DNA from 4 places in the Brevibacillus sp. NRS-1366 genome. Region 3 is predicted to be linked to each of the others. Evidence: predicted binding sites of a transcription regulator. Region 3 holds the regulator's gene; each other region holds the start of a gene.

The links. Region 3 encodes LexA, which represses DNA repair genes until DNA is damaged. Its sites were predicted from a motif close to CGAACATATGTTCG; they were not measured.
Region 1: a site for LexA is predicted at 1,308-1,321, ahead of ACIFQN_RS17550 (WYL domain-containing protein). Genes of this name have one in related genera too.
Region 2: a site for LexA is predicted at 988-1,001, ahead of ruvC (crossover junction endodeoxyribonuclease RuvC). Genes of this name have one in related genera too.
Region 4: a site for LexA is predicted at 1,396-1,409, ahead of ACIFQN_RS26400 (WYL domain-containing protein). Genes of this name have one in related genera too.

The regions. Positions count from the first base shown of each region.
Region 1 is NZ_JBITPN010000022.1:190,534-192,735, reverse strand. It holds gene ACIFQN_RS17560 (alkene reductase) at 1-812, shown strand, start outside; gene ACIFQN_RS17555 (tryptophan RNA-binding attenuation protein) at 998-1,168, shown strand; gene ACIFQN_RS17550 (WYL domain-containing protein) at 1,339-1,554, shown strand; gene ACIFQN_RS17545 (SOS response-associated peptidase) at 1,795-2,202, shown strand, end outside.
Region 2 is NZ_JBITPN010000046.1:4,813-7,014, reverse strand. It holds gene ruvA (Holliday junction branch migration protein RuvA) at 1-431, opposite strand, end outside; gene ruvC (crossover junction endodeoxyribonuclease RuvC) at 428-928, opposite strand; gene ACIFQN_RS28220 (hypothetical protein) at 1,078-1,269, opposite strand; gene ACIFQN_RS28215 (hypothetical protein) at 1,384-2,202, shown strand, end outside.
Region 3 is NZ_JBITPN010000022.1:324,550-326,751, reverse strand. It holds gene ACIFQN_RS18275 (DUF4269 domain-containing protein) at 1-55, opposite strand, end outside; gene ACIFQN_RS18270 (DUF456 domain-containing protein) at 197-682, shown strand; gene lexA (transcriptional repressor LexA) at 742-1,365, opposite strand; gene yneA (cell division suppressor protein YneA) at 1,524-1,862, shown strand; gene ACIFQN_RS18255 (DUF896 domain-containing protein) at 1,937-2,134, shown strand.
Region 4 is NZ_JBITPN010000041.1:31,524-33,725, forward strand. It holds gene ACIFQN_RS26380 (ATP-dependent DNA ligase) at 1-272, opposite strand, end outside; gene ACIFQN_RS26385 (hypothetical protein) at 325-570, opposite strand; gene ACIFQN_RS26390 (YolD-like family protein) at 582-923, opposite strand; gene ACIFQN_RS26395 (hypothetical protein) at 908-1,150, opposite strand; gene ACIFQN_RS26400 (WYL domain-containing protein) at 1,140-1,355, opposite strand; gene ACIFQN_RS26405 (hypothetical protein) at 1,456-2,202, opposite strand, start outside.

The sequences.
Region 1 (2,202 bases), 130 kb from region 3:
AACAAATCGAGGGCTGGAAAAAAGTAACGGATGCTGTGCATAAAGAAGGCGGTACGATTATTGCGCAAATATGGCATGTAGGACGATTATCCCATCACGAACTGGCGGGGAACTTGCCACCGCAGGCACCTTCAGCCATTCAAGCAGAAGGAGCTGTTCCTCGTTTCCGAAAGCCCTATGATACTCCAGAAGAAATGACTATCGCAGACATTCAGGAATTAATTGGACAATTTGCGGAGGCAGCGAGGAACGCAATAGAAGCCGGCTTTGATGGGGTGGAAATTCACGGCGCACATGGGTATTTAATCGATCAATTCAATTCAGATGTATCCAATCATCGTACAGATCGATATGGCGGAAACCTGGCACAAAGATTGACACTAATGAAAGAAGTCTTGAAGGCGGTTATTGATGCAATTGGTACCGACAGAACATTAATTCGCTTTTCTGCTCATAAAAGCGATAATCCGAGCTACATGTGGGAAGATCCGGAAATGGCCATCCGCACGTTTGTAGAAGCATTCAAGGAAGTCGGAGCTACCATGATCCATCCTTCCACCATGCAGTTTACTCGCGTGCTGGCAGACGGAAGAACCATGCATCAGTTGGTCCGCAAATACTGGGATGGCGTGATTGTAGGGGTTGGCACGCTCGATCCAAGAAACGCTGAACAAGCGTTGGCAGAAGGCACGATTGATGTGGCAGCTTTCGGGCGCCCGTTGATCGCTAATCCCGACTTTGTTCATCGGTTGAAAAATGGTGAGGAACTGGAAGAATATGATGCTAAGAAGCATCTCGCTGTCTTGGTTTGATGGGAGAGCTTTAACGAGAAAGGTAAAAAGGGAGGAAGCTCATTGTGGAGCTTCCTTTTGTTCGTTTCAGTTGCCTTGCTGGTAGAACATGCCACAGTCATGATAGAATCAATTCAGAAAAAAGAAACCAGCGATCACCAGATTGTGGAGCAAACTATCATCATAAATAAAGGGGTAGGAAATCAATGTCGATTTCTATGGATGATCTAGAACTATCTTGCTGGGAGTGTGAAGGTCAAGGCGTGTTATTAAATGAGGAAAAGGAAAAAATCGCGTGCTCTAAATGCGATGGCAAAGGCACGGTACTAACAGCCCAAGGTCAGACCTTGCTTCACTTCATAAAAAAGCATCTATAAAACCTTGCTGCGTGCATGATATTAAATCACGAGAGGACGTCAGATACTCACTTGTAAAAAGGAGACTGGCGTTCTTTTTTTGCTTTATTTTTCGGAAAGTATTTCCTTTGCATGTTCGTATGTTGTTCGCATATAATACAGAACAAACGTTCCATTCGGAGGCGAATGAAGTGATAAAGGAAATGCTTCGTGCAATAAAACAACAGCAACTCATTCGTGTGATTTATCTCGGCAACAACGGTCAGACAACGATTCGAGTCATACGTCCATTAGAGGTGGAAGGAAATCGGTTAAAAGCATACTGTCTAACACGCCGGGGGCCACGCGTTTTTGCCATCAACAATATACTTGCTATTGAGCCGATGGTGAACGGCCGTGCTGTCTGATATCGAGCGAAAAGTGCCCCGGGTCATTGCGAACTATTCCGCAAGGCGCCGCATGACACCTGCTGTGCAAGAATTATGCACCAAAACAGGACGGAATCGTGATGGTATGGGAAGCATGGGAGTAGAAAGAAGGTTTCGGTGAATAATGTGGATAAGGTCTGGGCATACTAAATTTCATACACTGTTAACAACCTTTTTCAACCCTCGTCCATACGAGGGACTTTTTTTGTTGGAGGGCATATGTGCGGTAGGTTCACATTAACCGTTTCATTAAAAAATTTATTAGACCATTATCATGCAGAGGACACCATTCCTTTTGAGTACATGCCGAGATTCAACATCAGTCCCACCCAAATGGTCGTAGCCGTTATCCATGACGGAGATAGGAATCGGGTAGGAAGGTTGAGATGGGGTCTAGTTCCTTCATGGGCAAAAGATGAAAAAATAAATTTGGTCAATGCACGCGCTGAAACATTGGTACATAAACCGGCTTTTAGAGTCCCACTCTTGCGAAAAAGGTGTTTGATCCCAGCGGATAGCTTTTATGAGTGGAAGAAGACAGCCGCAGGGAAGCAACCTACACGTATTTTGTTGCGATCTCAAAAATTGTTCAGCATTGCGGGGTTATATGATACCTGGATGTCGCCG
Region 2 (2,202 bases), on a different contig from region 3:
GCTGCTATCGTCAGAATCGCAGATGGCGTATATCCTACCAATTTATCCTTCAAATCCAGAATGATGCGCTGTGCTGTCTTTTTCCCAATCCCCGGAAATTTCGTCAAATACGTAACATTCTCCTGTTGGACAGCCATGACGAGCTGCTCAGGCGTCGCTGCGGCCAGAATCGCCAGGCCGCTTTTGGGCCCGATCCCGCTCACATCAAGAAGCTTTCGGAATAGATCTCGTTCGTCACGAGTAGCGAATCCGTAAAGCAAGATCGCGTCTTCCCGGACGTGATGGTGCGTAAATAATTTGATCTTGCTGCCTTCGTAGCGGACAAACTGGTAAGGATTCGGACAAAATAGTCGATAACCAATACCGCCCGTCTCTACCACTATGTATTCTGAATCCAGATAGCACAATGTGCCTTCTATAAAATCAATCATTTTTGAGCCCCTTCCGAAATGGAAATGAACGCCCGGAACTGTGCGTGCGTAATGGCTATTCCCAGTGCATCCGCCACGTCGTCAGGCTTTGGTATTTCTTTTAGCTTCAGAAGCATTCTGGTCATTTCCTGAATCTGCTTTTTCTCTGCGCCACCGTAGCCAGTCACCGCTTGCTTGACTTGCATCGGCGTATATTCATAGATAGGCACACCAGCCATCTCGGCGGCCAATAGAATCACGCCCCTCGCTTGGCTCACGGTAAAGGCTGTCGTCACGTTTTTATTGAAGTAAAGTTTTTCTATAGACATTTCATCAGGACGATACGTTTCCAAAAGGCTCTGCATGGCTTCAAAAATTTGTTTGAGTCTCAGCGGTACAGGTAAGCCCGCTTCGGTTTGAATACTGCCATATTGGACGGGACGCAATTGGCTGCCCTGTTTATCCAGAACCCCGAATCCAACGATCGCAATACCAGGGTCAATTCCTAAAATGCGCATGGTCCACACTCCGCTTGCAAAGATTCTACTCTCTACTGTATCACAAAGCGTCTAAAAAGCGAACGTGTATTTCCATGCAAATCACCAAGCCGGTAATATTGAAAAAACCTGCTCCCATAGATAGGGAACAGGTTATACGGCGTCATCATCTAGTGTTTGTTCATCCCTAGCAGGTCTGACACATCATGCTGCATATGGGCGTATTCGTCGACGCCACTTTGCATCTGCTCGTTAATCATGTTGATTTGGCGATAATTGAGCTTGTTGTGTCCTTGGTTCAATTGAACGTACAAACGCTGGTGGAACTGGTCTTTGTAGCTACCTCTTGGCATCGAAGACATGCTAAAAGACTCCTCCTTGGACCGCCGTATGAACACAGTATGGCAAAACAGCCAGGTGCTTATGATACCAAGATTTGCTCGTCATTTCACCGTGCAAATGGAGAAGCTATACCAGTGGAGGTGTTCAATTTGCGGCGTTCCATGCTGCTCCTATACAGTCTGATCCTTTTGTTCTCTGTCCTGCCTTTGGCGAGAGTAGCTGATGCAAAAGCAAAAGACGAAATCAGAATCTCGGTCTCTGTTTCTCCAGCGTCGATGTTTTTTTCTACCCTTACTTTTCACGATAAACAATTCGCTTCGCAACTGCTGCGTGCCAAGCATATACCGGCAACTCCACACCCGCATTGGAGTCGCGCTTATCTGACAGTAAATCAGCGCACTTTTGAATACGACCACAACGGGCATCTGTTTGCAAAAAACAAACCCAAGCAGTATTTGTTAAGCAAACAAATGAAAAATCGACTGGAAGAACTCGTGCTGGCAGTTGAAAAGGTTCACTACGGTCAGGCTGTACATTGGAATCAGGTAAAAAAGTCATTCGGACGAATGGACTATGCCACAGTCATTGATTTGGAGACTGGTGAACATTTTGACATCCAGCGAAGAGCCGGCAGTCGCCATGCTGACGTCCAGCCGCTTACCAAAAACGATACGATGATCATGAAAAACATTTACCAGGGTAAGTGGAGCTGGAAACGGCGGGCTATCCTAGTTGAAGTCGACGGCATTTATTATGCGGCGTCCATGCACGGCATGCCCCATGGTGCCGGAGCGATTAAAGGAAACGAATTTCCTGGCCACTTCTGTATCCACTTCTTGGGCAGCTCTACGCATCGCCGCAAGGAGCCTGATCCGAGTCACAGCCTCATGATCCTAAAAGCATCCGGGGCCTTGGCCGGCACGATGATGAGTGCTTTGCCAGAACAATTGGTG
Region 3 (2,202 bases):
GCCTTTGTCGATTGGTTCCTGTACGCAAATAAGAAAGGTCGAGCCAGTCGCTCAAAAGAGTCCCTCCGTTTCAAATAAATGAGATAGGGCAAAAATCAAAGTATTACGTCTTCAAAAACTTATTGTAGCGAGAATGAAAAGAGAGTGCAACGAAATCGGTAATTAGTCGTATATGAAACAGAGGGGAGTGCAGAGAATGGAAATTTTTCTGTGGATTATCGTAGTGGCTTTGTTCGCGTTGAGCATTGCCGGTATTTTTATGCCTGTATTGCCGGATACGATCTTGCTTTGGGGCGGATTTCTGCTCTATCACTTTGTTATCGCGGAACCAGGTGCGGGTTTACCAGCTTCGTTCTGGTGGGGAATGGCTGTACTCAGTATTTTGTTGTATGGGGCGGATCTGCTGACAAATATGTATTTCGTGAAAAAATATGGCGGGTCGAAATGGTCCTCGGTTGCAGCTGCCGTGGGTATTTTTCTGGGGATCTTCTTGTTTCCACCGTTCGGCATGCTGATTCTGCCATTCGTGCTTGTTGTGCTGGTAGAATTACTCGCCCAGAAGCAGCCGATAGAAAAAGCGGTAAAAGCAGGATTTGGGTCACTGATCGGTTTTCTCGGCAGCGCTGTGGTCAAGGTCGTGCTGCAAGTAACCATGATCATTTGGTTCTTTATTGCCCTTTAGCTGGATAAGTGAAAAATAGTGGCGACAAAAAAAGGACAGCTTCGGCTGCCCTTTTTTTATTAGTGAATCAGTCTGTATACGCCAATGACTTTACCCAGGATGGAAACGTTGTCTAAAATGATCGGCTCCATCGTTGCATTTTCAGGCTGGAGACGGAAGTGGTTCTTTTCTTTAAAGAAACGTTTGACGGTCGCTTCGTCTTCCTCTGTCATGGCGACGACGATGTCACCGTTGTTGGCAACATGCTGCTGACGGACAATCACGTAGTCGCCGTCGAGAATACCAGCATCAATCATACTGTTTCCGGAAATACGAAGCATGTACACCTTGTCCGATGTCACGATGTTTTCAGGCAAAGGAAAATATTCCTCCACATCCTCAATCGCTGTAATCGGCAGCCCTGCTGTTACTTTTCCAATGACAGGCACACGAACAACGGAGTCTTCAAAATTATCTTGAAAACGATCTTCTTCCGAGAGTAATTCAATAGCGCGAGGTTTGGTAGGGTCTCTTCGGATGAGACCTTTTTTCTCTAGACGGGCCAAGTGGCCGTGTACGGTAGAGCTGGATGCGAGTCCCACAGCTTCGCCGATTTCTCGAACAGAAGGTGGGTAGCCCTTGTCTCGAACTTCTTTACGAATGAAATCAATAATGGCTTGTTGCCGGCTGGATAGTTTCGACATATAAGACACCTCAGTTTTCTCGAACATATTTTCCTATATTATACCATGGGAGCTTGCGTTCGACAAACATAAGTTCGATTATTTTGTTGACATGAACGTATGTTCTCATTTATGATGAAAACAACAAAAGGAACGTATGTTTGCAGGAGGGAATAATCATGACTGTGATGACCATTCATAACCGTTTTGAAGAACAGACAGTTAACCGCGGGCGATTCGGCATAACTAGGGGACAAGCACTTTTATTTCTAGCTACTTTTGCTCTCTTTTTTTACTTACTAACCGAACTGGTGTTTGCTTCTGGTGATTCGATGGAACTGCATGGAAAAGAAGTGACAGTTCGCTCGGGCGACAGTTTGTGGTCTATTGCTGTTCACCACAAAGAGGAAGCCAAAATGGATGTGAATGAACTCATCATAGCGATTAAAAAGGCGAATGACCTGGACGGCGTTCTCATTTATCCTGGACAGACGCTCATTATTCCAGTGTCAGAGTAACCTTCCATAGCTTGCGTGATGCCGACGATATGGTATAATGAAACGGCATTACTATAGAGTAGGAGGAACCAGCTTTGGTATCTGACGCAGAAATCAAACGCATTAATGAATTGTCCAAAAAATCTCGCGAGGTTGGTTTGTCCGAAGAGGAAAAATCGGAACAAAAAGCACTTCGTCAAAAGTACATCGACGCAGTAAAGCTTTCGCTGAAAGCGAATTTGGATTCCATCCGTTATGTGGAAGACCTTGAAGAAAATAATCCAAAACAGTAAGATTACTGTAAGAATACAACAGACATCCTTGCTTGACGCTGGGGTGTCTTTTTGTTCCGCGTGAGCTA
Region 4 (2,202 bases), on a different contig from region 3:
TGGAACCTGGACATTGTTAATTCGAAATCTGGTATACCCGTTTCAGGGTCCATTACTGCAAGCTCACCGTCCAATACGATGTCAGGGCCATCAGCTAAGAGTTCGAGATACTTCGCCGTTACATCGTTGTTGTGGCGAGTGTAAAGGCGGGTAACCCCGTTCCTTCTGGACAACTCTAATCTATGACCGTCGATCTTGGGTTCAAAAATATAGCGACCGTCCGAGAACGGCTTATCTCTCTGTTCCAGCAGCATTGGAGATATAAATTCCATATAGCATCACCAATACAATTGTATCAATTCAAGGCATAAGGAGCGCTGGTAATTACTCGTAACTAACCTTCATAATATCCAAGAAGGGTATTTTCCTTGTTACTCCGTTTTCATCTATATGGACCAATCTTGTACGTGAATCAAGCACTGTGATCCGCCCACGCACTTTCTCAGTCAAGCCCCAAACGGTTAAGTTCCTCTCGTCTCCATCTTCTTTTGCTTCCACAAGCTGATTGCCTAAGTCTTCTAATTCAAATTCATCTCGTGTCGGTCGTTTCGGTGTAGTTGCCTTTGCCATGATATTACCTCCTAGCCTTTTACTTCGGTTATAGTATCCATTGGTATCCATTGGACATCCTCGTCAGTAAGCAACTTAACTCGCCTAGTATTCATGTCGATCCACTCAACCTTTCCCCACATCACGCAAGTCGTTCCCAGGCTATCCTTCTTGTGTTTCCACCAAGTAATGGTGACAGCATAGTTCTCTCGTCCGGCGTCTCTTAGTTGGTAATGGAATGATTCGAGTTCGTCCTGTTCGAGTTCAGGCATTCGCACAAGTTTTTCGTCCTCTTTCATCTGGAGATACAGCTCGCGTTGCTCTGACAATACCCAGCGACTTGCCGCAAATACGTTCTCTACTTTGCTCGCCATCTGTCATGCTCCTTCCGTTCCCAAGCCTCCAAGACTACCATGTGATCTGGATCTGATCTCTTCCACTCGATATACTCCTCTTTTGCAAGAACTTCAAGCACTTTCATGATACCGCCACGGCTGCGACCCGTTTTAATACACAATTCGTCTACCGTTGGGGTCCTACGCCGCCCGGCTGAGTAGTTGGCGATGACCCGCAGGACTTTCCTTTCGATATCAGACAGCACGACCAAACACCACCGGTTCAACAGCCAGAATGTTGTCGATGATGAAAATGCGCGGCGCTCGTCTGGTAAGACAGAAAGCTTTCAATCTGTTGCCCGATACCTCTAGCGGTCGCAAGGTTCGCAAAGTCATCTGCCCATCATTGCCGAGGTAGATGACTTGAGTATGTTGATGCTGGTCTATTGCTCGTTGCAGTTCCTTTAACACATCGCTCGCCTCCGACAAGAACATTTGTTTGCATTATATACGAACATTAGTTCCTTTAACAAGACAAAAAAATACCCACTGATAAGTGGGAGATTGTTTTTTAAGGACTCTTTCCTTTGAAAAAGTTAAGTGATAAAATATCGACTGAACTAAGATCAAGTTGTCTTGCAATATCCTCAATTACATGCAGACCAGTTTGCTTTTGGTACTGATCATATCTTAGTCGGAATGTACCATCTAAAATTTCTTTGTGGAATGCCGCGTTTAAAAGAGGTATAATTTCATAGTAGATACTTATAATGGCCTCGTGAACATTTACAAATCCATGTTCATCTGGGCCACTTTTTTTATATGTTTTTTCATCATCGTATTTGCATTCAGAGAGTTTACCCAATTCAAAGTGGATTCTCATATGTTGATATTCCAAAGTTAGTTCTAATTTGTGGAAAGGTGAAGACATACTTATCATTGTCTGTGTTACTGGTTGATTAGCAATATTCCCACCCGAACCAGTAAAAGTTGAAGCCCCTCTATGAGACTCCCCAGAAAAACCTGCAACATCTAATAAAGAAAGTTCGTTCCCAAACGGATCTTTAATCGTTTTGCCTTTTTTTAGTATTAACCAATTAAAAAAATTATGGTCAAATTTATATTGGGGTAATTCTCGATAGTCAATGTGTCCCCACTCATGATCCTTTAAAAAAAGTTTTGATCTAACATTAGGTTCAAGGTATTCTGCTGTAGCCAGGACAGAATACACACGTCCTTCCATTTCAAAAAATAACGTTTCTATTTCTTTTTCTTTTACGCGTGCATGTTTCGGCATCAGTCTTCCATCTCTATCAAA